DNA from 3 places in the Agarivorans aestuarii genome. Region 2 is predicted to be linked to each of the others. Evidence: predicted binding sites of a transcription regulator. Region 2 holds the regulator's gene; each other region holds the start of a gene.

Region 1 (3,730 bases), 2.1 Mb from region 2:
CGACCCACCTTGCGAATCATACACCGTCACAGACGTAGCCGAAGTGTAAGTATTACTATCAGTTGGATCAAAATCGCCAATATCATGAGTAGTGCCACTAGAAGGCAAGTTAAAACTCATATCGACTTGGCTGGTCATAGTAGGGTTACCCACTTCAGCACTAATTTGAATCGCGTTGGTTGCTGCCATACTTACAGCAGAGGGTGTACCGCTGCTGTTCACAGTATAACCTTGCAGGTACTGACCCTGTGAGTTAACAATAAAGTTATCAGCGTTTAACTTAAAGGCACCTGCACGAGTAAATTCTCGCGTTTGGGTGGTTAAGTCTGACGCGGTAACAAAAAAGCCTTCGCCGCTAATCGCCATATCTAAGGCATTCTGGGTAAAGTTAAGACTACCTTGGTGGAATTGCTGGGCAACATCTACGGTTTTAACACCATTACCCACGGCAGTACGAGCATTTGAGAAAATCGATGTTGCATACACATCGGCAAACTCAGCACGCGACTCTTTAAAACCAATGGTGTTGACGTTAGCAATATTGTTCGCCGTTACGTCAAGATCCTTTTGCGAGGCATTGATGCCGCTTAGAGCGATATTAAATGACATCTCTCAATCTCCTATCGTTTTACTATTCTTTGTTAGGCCTTGGCTACTTCGAGAACATCGCTCATTGCAATGCCACCTAAGCCTTCTAAATTGACGACTACGCCAGATGTGCCACCCGCTAAGCTCACGCTACCTACGCTTGCATATGTTGCGGTGGGTAAACTGATCTCTTTACCGCCCTGAACACCATTAACTTTAATGTTGTACTTACCTTCCGGCATCGGATTCCCGTTAGAATCGGTGCCATCCCAAGAGAACGGCATGTTGCCACTTCCCTCACCTAAGTCGATAACCTTGACGACTTCACCCGCCGCGTTTTCGACCGAAACTTTTACATTAGTGGTAGCTGCGCCTGTCACCGCTACACCGTCAAATCCAGCGCCGCCGTTATGACCATAATCTAAAGGCACCAGCACTTTTTGACCTACTAAGGTTGACGCCTGCAAGGCAGCCGATGAATTCATAATCGAGTTCATGGTGTCAAATTTGGTACCAAGCTCAGCAATACCCTCAGAAGTTTGAAAGCTCGCCATTTGAGCGATCATTTCGGCGTTATCAACGGGTTTACTGGGGTCTTGGTACTGCAGCTGCGTGGTCAGTAGCGAGAAGAAATCCTCTTGCCCCAAGGACTGATTATTATTACTCTCTGGAACAACCGATTCAGGCTGCCAATAATTACTTTGTAACGGATCAATAGTAGACACTGGCTACTCCTTAACTTTTACCCAGATTAAGCGTGCTATTAAGCATTTGCTTAGCGGCTTCTGCTACTTGAACATTCGCTTGATAAGAGCGCGATGCACTCATCATATCGGCCATTTCTTCAATAACATTTACGTTGGGCTTGAATATATACCCTTCTTCATTCGCCATCGGGTGTTCTGGATAGTACTCTTTACGTAACGGTGCATCCGATTCAACAATGCCCGCTACTTTAACTTGGGCAGATTCAAGCTGTGCTTGAGAAGCTTTGTTTAGCTCAGCTTCAAACACAGGTTTTCTTGCTCGATAAGTTTGGTCGATACTTGAACTAATGCTGTCGGCATTGGCGAGGTTACTGGCAGTAGTATTTAAACGTACTGACTGAGCCTTCATGGCCGAAGCTGAAATATCAAAAACATTAAAAAAGCTCATTATTGACCTCCCTTAATTGCATTACGCAAGCCACTAAATTTACTAGAAAGAAAACCAATTCCTGCCTGGTATTCCAAGCCGTTCTGCATAAATTCGGCCTTTTCTTTCTGTACATCAACGGTATTGCCGTCGCCAGTATCTGGCTGATCCGGCACTTGAAAGCCTAATTCGGCAAACTGGCTATTACCGCCGCTTATGTGGCGCTCATTAGTGATCTGCATTCCACCACCCTGCTTACTTTTAGCGGCAGCAAATGCTTTATTAAAATCTATATCTCGTGCTTTATAGTTAGGTGTATCGGCATTAGCAATGTTACTTGCAATCACCTCAGAACGGCGGGCTCTTACACCTACAGTATGCTGATGAACGCCTAATGCTTTATCAAATGTTATTGCCATATACACCTCGTTACACTTCCACGAAGAATAATTAGCAAGAGCTGTGCCAGAGTTTTTTTGACGCTTTTTGTTCAGCTAACTAAGTAACTTAGTTGTATTGGTATGGATTAACTTGATGGTGAGAAGATGATAGCGGCAAATAAAGCGGCAACTATTGCCCTTTAGTGCCGCTGTGGGAAACACCTATTTTAATTGATAAACAATGCCGGGGTGACAACGTAGCATATTAAAACGATCGGTTAAGCCGGTAATCGATTCAGAAGCCCCTAACATTAAATATCCATTGGGATTTAATGCTTGAGCAAACTGGTTAAGGATCTTCGATTTCACATCGGCATTAAAGTAAATCAGCACATTCCGGCAAAAAATGATATCGAACTTACCCATTAGTGCATAGCTATCTAAAAGATTCAGCGGTCTGAAGCTGACATTTTTACGCACTTTATCATTAACTCTAAATCTGCCATCGGTAGTCGCTTCAAAAAACTGACGCTTACGTTCTGGTGATAAACCACGAGCCAAAGCCAAGGTGTCATATTCACCACGCTTGCAGTGCTCCAACATTGACGGTGATATGTCAGTGCCCACTACCTGCACGCCCATTGGTAAAGTCCCAGGGCGTCTCGCTTGATACTCCAGTGAAGTCATCATAATCGAATAAGGCTCTTGCCCAGAGGAACTAGCCGCTGACCAAATTTTAACTGGCCTCGATAACTTAGCGAACTCGGGTAAGATTTTGTCACCGAGTAATTGAAAAGGATAAGTATCCCTAAACCACAATGTTTCATTGGTGGTCATGGCATCAACCACGGCCGCACGTAAATCTCGCTCACGTAAGCTCATAGCTTTTTGAACTAGCTCGGTAAGACTTTCTACAGAGTACTGAGACATCAACGGCGATAAACGGCTCTTTACTAAGTATTGCTTGTTGTCACCTAATACAATTCCGCACTGCTTTTCTAAAAAGCCGCAAAACTGTTTATACACATCATCTGTTATGGTTCTCAATGCATCCACACTCTATAAAGATTGACGAACAGCGGCAGCCAATTCATCTGGATTAAATTTAGCAATAAAGGCATTAGCGCCAACTTTATTTACCATAGCTTGGTTAAATACACCACTTAGAGAGGTGTGTAAAATTATGTGCAGACCTTTTAAGTCGGGATGAGAACGTACTTCAGCAGTTAAGGTGTAACCATCCATTTCCGGCATTTCTATGTCAGAAATCACCAACGCAATTTGATCAGTAATAGGGCCATCTTTAGCCATCGTTGTTAACAGCTCAAGTGCTTCTCGTCCGTCTTGGCAAAGCAAGGCTTCCACCCCTAAAGAAGTTACCGCACGCTTAACTTGATTTCGCGCCACTGAAGAATCATCAACAACCAACACTTTTTTATCTATGTGCACATTGGCAGCGGCTTCATCAACAATCTCTTTACTTACAGTGGTATCAACCGGTGAAATCTCGTCAAGGATTTTTTCAACGTCTAAAATAGAAACCAATTCTTTTTCAACTTCTGTAACCGCTGTTAAGTAGTTGAACTTACCAGCGCCTTTTGGCGGCGGTAAAATATCTTCCCAGTTCA
Region 2 (3,730 bases):
TTACTGGGGCCAAATGGTGCCGGTAAAACCACCACTTTCTATATGGTGGTGGGTTTAGTGCCACGCGACCAGGGTCGAATTCTCATCGACGATGATGATATATCTAGCACAGCGATGCACACTCGCGCACGTAAAGGCATTGGCTACCTTCCACAGGAAGCCTCTATTTTCCGCCGTTTATCGGTTGAGAAGAACATCCTTGCGGTGTTAGAAACCCGTAAAGACTTAGATAAAGAGCAGCAGATAGGTGCACTAGATGACCTATTAGAAGAGTTTCATATTGGTCATATTCGTAAAAATCTCGGCATGAGCTTGTCGGGCGGTGAACGTCGAAGAGTCGAGATTGCCCGTGCGCTCGCGGCTGCGCCTAAGTTTATTTTGCTTGACGAACCCTTCGCTGGGGTAGATCCTATTTCTGTTATCGATATTAAAAAGATCATTGAACACCTACGTGATCGCGGTCTAGGTGTACTCATTACCGACCACAATGTTAGAGAAACTCTCGATGTTTGTGAGCATGCCTATATCGTTAGCCAAGGCGAATTGATAGCCTCAGGAAAACCAAAAGAAATTCTTGAAAACGAGCATGTGAAACGAGTTTATCTCGGTGAGCAATTCAAGCTATAGTTAAAGTAGTAAGTTTTCAAAAAGACAATAAGAAGAAGGAACAGCGGTAGTTAATGAAAGCATCTTTGCAGTTGCGTCTTGGTCAGCAGTTAACCATGACCCCCCAGTTACAACAGGCCATTCGCTTACTCCAGCTTTCAACGCTGGATTTGCAGCAAGAGATTCAAGAGGCTCTGGAAAGTAACCCTCTACTTGAGGCGGATGAGTCTCACGCGAGTGATGGTGACGCAACTGACGCGAAATCAGCCAATGAGAAATCTACCGAAGCTGAATCCACAGCGGATATAGACAATAGTCAAATTGAAGCTGGCGATGCCATTAACCAAGAAACCGTCTCCGATGACCTACCGGTTGATTCCACTTGGGATGATATCTACAGCGCCAGTTCAGCCCCAGCTAGCTCTTCTAGCGGCGCGGTGAGCGATGACAACGACATGGTGTTTCAAGGCGAAACTGTCGACTCACTACAAGACCACTTATTGTGGCAAATGCAACTCACGCCATTTAGTGAAGTGGACCAAGCCATTGCCTTAGCCATCATTGATGCTGTCGACGCATCAGGTTACCTCACTCAAGATTGTGAGCAACTACTCGAAGGCCTACGTTCAAGCGCCAATAACGACTTAGACGTAGAGCTAGATGAAGTAGAAGCGGTACTAAAACGCATTCAGCACTTTGACCCTGTTGGCATTGCCGCCCGCTCCCTGCAAGAATGCCTACTAATTCAACTAAGTCGCTTTGCCGAAGATACCCCATGGTTAGTTGAAGCCAAAGATGTAGTATCAAACCACATTGATGTTTTGGCCAATCGTGACTTTCGCTTACTGGCCCGTAAAACCAAGCTTAAAGAAGATCAATTGCGCGAAGTTATGCGCTTGATTCATACCTTAGAGCCGCGCCCAGGCAATGCAGTAGAGCCTAATCAAGCACAATATGTGATTCCCGATGTATCGGTAGTCAAGCGACAAGGCCGTTGGGTAGTTGAACTCAACCCAGATGCAATGCCTAAACTACGGGTAAACTCTCACTATGCTTCATTAAGTAAAACCTCTAATGCCACCGATACCCAGTTTATCCGTAGCCATTTACAAGAAGCCAAGTGGTTTATTAAAAGTATTGAAAGCCGTAACGAAACCCTACTAAAAGTATCCAACTGCATTGTTCACCACCAACAAGCATTTTTTGAATATGGCGAAGAAGCCATGAAACCAATGGTATTGAACGATGTTGCCGAAGCCGTAGAAATGCATGAATCGACCATTTCTCGGGTAACCACCCAAAAATTCATGCATACACCTCGCGGCATCTTCGAGCTTAAATATTTCTTTTCTAGCCATGTGGCTACCGATGGTGGTGGTGAATGCTCATCAACAGCCATTCGTGCATTAATTAAGAAACTGGTAGCTGCCGAAAATACCAGTAAACCACTTAGCGATAGCAAAATTGCTGATATTTTGGCAGATCAGGGGATCAAGGTGGCAAGACGTACGATTGCTAAATATCGTGAGTCTTTAGCAATTCCACCTTCTAACCAACGTAAGAGCCTTATCTAAGGCCAATAAAAGGGGAAGATATCTATGCAAATTAACCTTACTGGACACCACGTAGAAATAACTGAGTCTTTGAAAGAATATGTCCACACCAAGTTTGCCAAACTCACCCGACGATTCGATCAGATTAACAATGTTCACGTCATTTTAAACGTAGAAAAACTGAACCAAATTGCTGAAGCAACATTGCACCTTAACGGCGGCGAATTATTTGCAACCTCTGAGCATTCTGACATGTATGCCGCCATCGACAGTCTGATTGACAAGCTTGACCGCCAAGTCATCAAACATAAAGAAAAACTCAACAAACGTTAATCACCCCAATGCAACTAAATAAAGTACTTAGCTTGAACTGCACTCTCAGTGCAGTTCAATGCTCTTCAAAAAAGCGCGCCCTAGAAATAGTCAGCGAATTGGCTGCTAAACAGCTTGATACCACCACCCAATGCATTTTCGAAAGCTTGTTAAGTCGAGAAAAAATGGGCAGTACTGGTATTGGCCAAGGCATCGCTATTCCTCACGGTCGTATCGATAACCAACATCAAGCCACTGCGGTTTTCTTACGCTGCGATCCACCCATTTCTTTCGATGCTATTGATAATAAACCAGTAGATTTGGTTTTTGCGCTACTGGTTCCCGAAGATCAATGTAAGCAGCATCTTAATACTCTTGCTCAAGTAGCTGAAAAACTTAACGATAAGCAGGTATGTAAACAACTTCGTTGCGCACAAAGTGATGACGAATTGTACGACATCATGGTAGCCTAATACTCTAATCAGCCTTAGGGATTATCATGGAACTGATCATCGTTAGTGGGCGCTCGGGTTCAGGAAAAACCGTCGCCTTAAGAGTATTAGAAGATCTTGGCTACTACTGCGTCGATAATTTGCCAGTAGTACTATGGCAATCGCTCATCGATAACTTAACAAAGACCTATAGCAAAGTTGCTATTAGTATCGATATTCGTAACCTCCCTGATGAACTTTCTCCAGTTGGGCAGCTCATTCGAGATGCCAGTCCCGATGTGAACTTACTGAGCATCTTTTTGGATGCAAAAGACGAAGCGCTGATCCGCCGTTACAGTGAAACACGCCGAGTTCACCCACTTAGTCGAAGCGACTTATCCTTAGCTGAAGCTATAGAATCAGAGACCGAGCTATTAGCGCCTATTTCTAGAAATGCAGATTTACGCATCGATACCTCACGTTTATCGGTGCACGAGCTAAGTGGCTTGATTCGCTCGCGGGTTACCGGCGATCAGCAACAACAGTTGATTTTGGTCTTTGAGTCTTTTGGCTTTAAGAATGGCGTGCCTAACGATGCCGACTACATGTTTGATGCGCGTTTTTTGCCTAACCCCCATTGGCAAGAGGAATTGCGCCCACTTACTGGCTTAGACAAAGCAGTGCAAGAGTATTTGTCTGCGCAGCCTTTAGTTAATCAATATGTCGAGCAAATCAGTCAACTATTAGAATCTTGGTTGCCCCATTTGGAAGCCAATAACCGCGCCTACTTAACCATTGCCATTGGCTGTACTGGCGGGCAGCATCGTT
Region 3 (3,730 bases), 2.1 Mb from region 2:
AAAACCAAAATGCGTCTACCTACGACAAACTTGGTAAAAAACACAGCTCACAACGAATGGGTAAAGGCTTTAAAGCTTAAGTTTAGAATACCGGCTTCTCCAAAAAACCACACCTTAAGTAACTGGACATTCAGAGATACAGCTTACCTAAATTAGTTAGATTCCTTTGTTGCACCGCTATCGATGTGATTGGAATAACACTCTCCTTGTGTAACTCCCTATTCAAAAAACAACAAAACCCCAGCCAAAGCTAGGGTTTTGTTGGTAACAGTAATAGACGAAATTAACTAACCACGTTCACCCATCGGCATCTTAGTTTTGCTGGCTTGTTTACGCGACTCAATAATCATTACCCCATCTCGCTTAACCGGTGCAGGCACTTTGCTTTGATAGACGTCATTTGGAATAAGCTCTTGAGCAGAAGCAACCACAACTTTTGATTGCGCTCCAACGATTCGGGCATTCACCAAAATACCGTTATTGGATTTACTAAAGGTGCCGACTAATAGATATTCAATTGGCAAACGCTTAGATAACTCTTTTACATTACGGCTATATACAAAATCACCTTCAGGAGTAATACGGATAAAGCCCGTTGTTTTGTAATCAATCACCGAGAAGCCGCTCTGCTGCATTTCATATACAAAGCTTTCAGCCAACTGCATACCAAATAAATCGGTAGTGCGAAGGTTGTCTAAAGGTACAAAAGAAGCCACGCCAATAGGAGTATCGGCGTTCACAAAGTGCGAGCTAGACACTAAACGTTGCGACATTAGATTTACATAATCGGTAAGCGAGTGCTGCGCGTCGGGGTCGCTCATGTCAGGTCCAGCAGGATTAAGTGAACGGCTTTGCATCCCACTTAGGAATAATTGGCCATTTTCGTCAACAACGCCTTCCATATAATGGGAGTTGTGAGTATGCGCGGCGTGATGTTTTGAGCCATCGTACACCACGACCTTCTGCATCGAGGGAGAGCTAGAACAGCCCACCAGCATTGAAGTAGCCAAGGCCACTAAAGATATACCTTTCATGTCGCTTCCTTAATCGTCTATTACGCTTTAAGTATCGGCCAGAAAGGTAAAATCTTTACTAAAAATGAACGGTTTTTTGACTCTCAAGATGGCGAGTTGGCGCCATTGACATAGTAACCCGGTAAACCTCTCTAAAATCCAGTTGCAACTCTGTAACATATACATCGTCAACCGCGTAGGCATTAATCACTTTAGCACCACGAATTACCCCAGCAACCGAGGCGGCTAAACGCTCGTTGCCAAGCACCATATCGCTGACAGTTGCGGTACTATCGATATGTTGGCCATACACTTGCTCAGAAAGCTCTCTGTATGCGTCCAGCTTCGAGGCTTTCATTGCGCGTAATTGTTTAGCGCTCATGTCTGCGCCACGTTGCTGACTAATAGGCGCATAGCCAACAGCATTAACCACGGTAAAGTCACCCGGTGGCTCATAAGTCCATTCAACTTGTTTAACTTGGGTTGTTGGCGTACAAGCTAGCAACAACAAAACCGCTAAACTAATAAACCACGATCTAAAGTACAGATTGTTCATGACGCTGCAAGCTCCCATTAACACTAGTCACACGCGGTGAAGTTGCCCCCGCCATATTGGGGATAAATTGATAAGCAGCCGACACAACTGCTTGGCTAGATAGCTCAACTAAACGAAGGTTCACATGCCTGCCCGAAGTTGTTCGCTGAAAACTGCCAACCACCACATAGGTAATTTCCATTTCAGTTCTCAGTAATTCAGCATCTCGCGATAACGAAAATTCACCGAACCCAGGGTCCATTTGCAAACGTCCAGTAAGGCGAGGCTCTACCATATTTACGCCTTCACGCGATAAAGCGGCAAACATTGCCTCTGCCACTTGCCGCCCAAATCCATCGCTCGATTGCAAGTTGTCTAAATCCACCACCGTGCTTATGGCCACAGAGTCAGTTTCAGTTAAATCCACGTCATCAGTTAGCTGTTGAGACAGGTTGTCGACATGCACATACAAAGCGGCATCTTGCTGCTCTCGCGGCTCCACATAAGGATAATTAGAAACATGATGTAAACTGGTATTGCATCCTTGTAGCGTTACCAGCAAAATAAATAGTGTCGTATATCGCATATCAATCTCCTCCGACTTCCCTGTTCCAAGCAATAACCGTTCCAGTCAAAAAAATAGCGTTTTATTTTGGGTATAGTTATTGCTTAGCCTTGAGATAGGAGGGCCTTATGAAACAGATAATTCTTTTAGTTGGGATGCTTATTAGCATGTCAACACAGGCAATATGGTACGAGGCGAAAGGCCAAGCCACCATCGTAAATAACGACTTTGAGCAAGCCAAGAGCATAGCCACACAAGATGCGGTTAAACAGTTATTGTTGTATTCGGGGGCGTCTGTCACCAGCATCAGCAAAGTCTCTGGCGGGCAACTCACGCTTGATCAAATTGAAGTGGTCTCCAAAGGTTCCTTGCACAACTTAACCGTGTTAGATGAAGGTAATCACGGCCAGCAATACTATATTATCTTACAAGCCGACGTATTCCCGGCCTCCAGCCAATGTAAGGCCAGTGGTTATAGTAAAAACATGTTGCTACTCCCTCCCTTCTTAAAGCAACAGCATCAAGCGCGTGTTGGCCAACTACAAGAATTGTCACCCGCTGTTGAACAACGAACCTACGACATTGCTCGCCAGGTGGGTAATCAGTTCAACGTAAAGCCCCCACCTAAATTACCCCTAAACTATTACAAGCCGGGAGAGCACAACTACAAGGGTATTAAAGACGTAGCAGATCGTTATGGCGCGCAATATCTGCTTGGCTTAGAAATCGAGAATATTTCGCTAGACCAAGTGCACAAACCTAAATTTATAAACCTTAGTTATCCTCAACGTTACTTTGTGGTTAATGCCAGGGTATACAACGCCATTGATTTAGAAGAAATATACAACAAGCGCTTTTCGGTAAACGCTCCTTGGGAGTTTGACGCCAGAGAAGTGGTATCACCCCACTCTGCCGAATTTTGGTTATCAGCCTATGGCGAAACAGTAAACTCTACCTTGCAACAAGTGGTGACCGAAGTAGATGCCCTGCTCGCTTGCCAACCCTTGCAAGGCAGTGTGGTAAAAGTTCTTGGTCCTGATCGCTGGCAAATCAATTTGGGTAAAGCTAACCAACTCAACCGCGGCATGCTGTTAAACCTTATCCATCAAAACTATCACTGGGGTAACTGGGATATTCCGCGCCAAGAACAAATCATGGCCGATAGCATGGTAAGAATTGAGCAAGTGTATCAAGAGAGTGCCATCGTGGTAGCGGTAGACCCAAGCATGACTGCGAATATCCAACTTGGTGACTTAGTAAGCAAACAGTAAGGCTTGGCTTTTCATAAGCTTAAAGCTGAGTATAATGAAACCGCGCATTATCAGTGATAGTATGCGCGCCTTACTTTGCGTCCCCTTAGTTCAGCTGGATAGAACAAGGACCTCCTAAGGGAGCAATAATAGTATTTGTTGCTAATAATTATCATGCAGGTTTTTCTCGAATTATTAGCAATCACCTATAACCCATTGTTATAAAATCACTTTTCAACACGCCCTCGCCTAAAAATCAATCAGATATTAATTCCCGCTTATATCTTGACAATTTGAAATTGTGCTATATGGCGTGCTATATTGCACTCATCTGGCTATAGATAGTGCTATATCGATATACTAAAGG

What was found. The regulator sigma-54, encoded in region 2, starts transcription at its own class of promoters, with help from an activator protein. The targets are predictions, from matches to a motif close to GTTGGCACGNNNNTNGNNT.
Region 1: flgB (flagellar basal body rod protein FlgB) is a predicted target of sigma-54. The motif match lies at 2,174-2,192, and genes of this name have one in related genera.
Region 3: K5609_RS13095 (FlgO family outer membrane protein) is a predicted target of sigma-54. The motif match lies at 2,162-2,180, and genes of this name have one in related genera.

The regions. Positions count from the first base shown of each region.
Region 1 is NZ_AP023033.1:2,808,703-2,812,432, forward strand. It holds gene flgE (flagellar hook protein FlgE) at 1-609, opposite strand, end outside; gene K5609_RS13045 (flagellar hook assembly protein FlgD) at 642-1,313, opposite strand; gene flgC (flagellar basal body rod protein FlgC) at 1,324-1,743, opposite strand; gene flgB (flagellar basal body rod protein FlgB) at 1,743-2,141, opposite strand; gene K5609_RS13060 (CheR family methyltransferase) at 2,325-3,149, opposite strand; gene K5609_RS13065 (chemotaxis protein CheV) at 3,162-3,730, opposite strand, start outside.
Region 2 is NZ_AP023033.1:751,608-755,337, reverse strand. It holds gene lptB (LPS export ABC transporter ATP-binding protein) at 1-627, shown strand, start outside; gene K5609_RS03525 (RNA polymerase factor sigma-54) at 681-2,180, shown strand; gene hpf (ribosome hibernation promoting factor) at 2,205-2,492, shown strand; gene ptsN (PTS IIA-like nitrogen regulatory protein PtsN) at 2,501-2,944, shown strand; gene rapZ (RNase adapter RapZ) at 2,971-3,730, shown strand, end outside.
Region 3 is NZ_AP023033.1:2,814,373-2,818,102, forward strand. It holds gene flgN (flagellar export chaperone FlgN) at 1-80, shown strand, start outside; gene K5609_RS13085 (FlgO family outer membrane protein) at 288-1,034, opposite strand; gene K5609_RS13090 (LPP20 family lipoprotein) at 1,093-1,569, opposite strand; gene K5609_RS13095 (FlgO family outer membrane protein) at 1,550-2,134, opposite strand; gene K5609_RS13100 (flagellar assembly protein T N-terminal domain-containing protein) at 2,242-3,384, shown strand.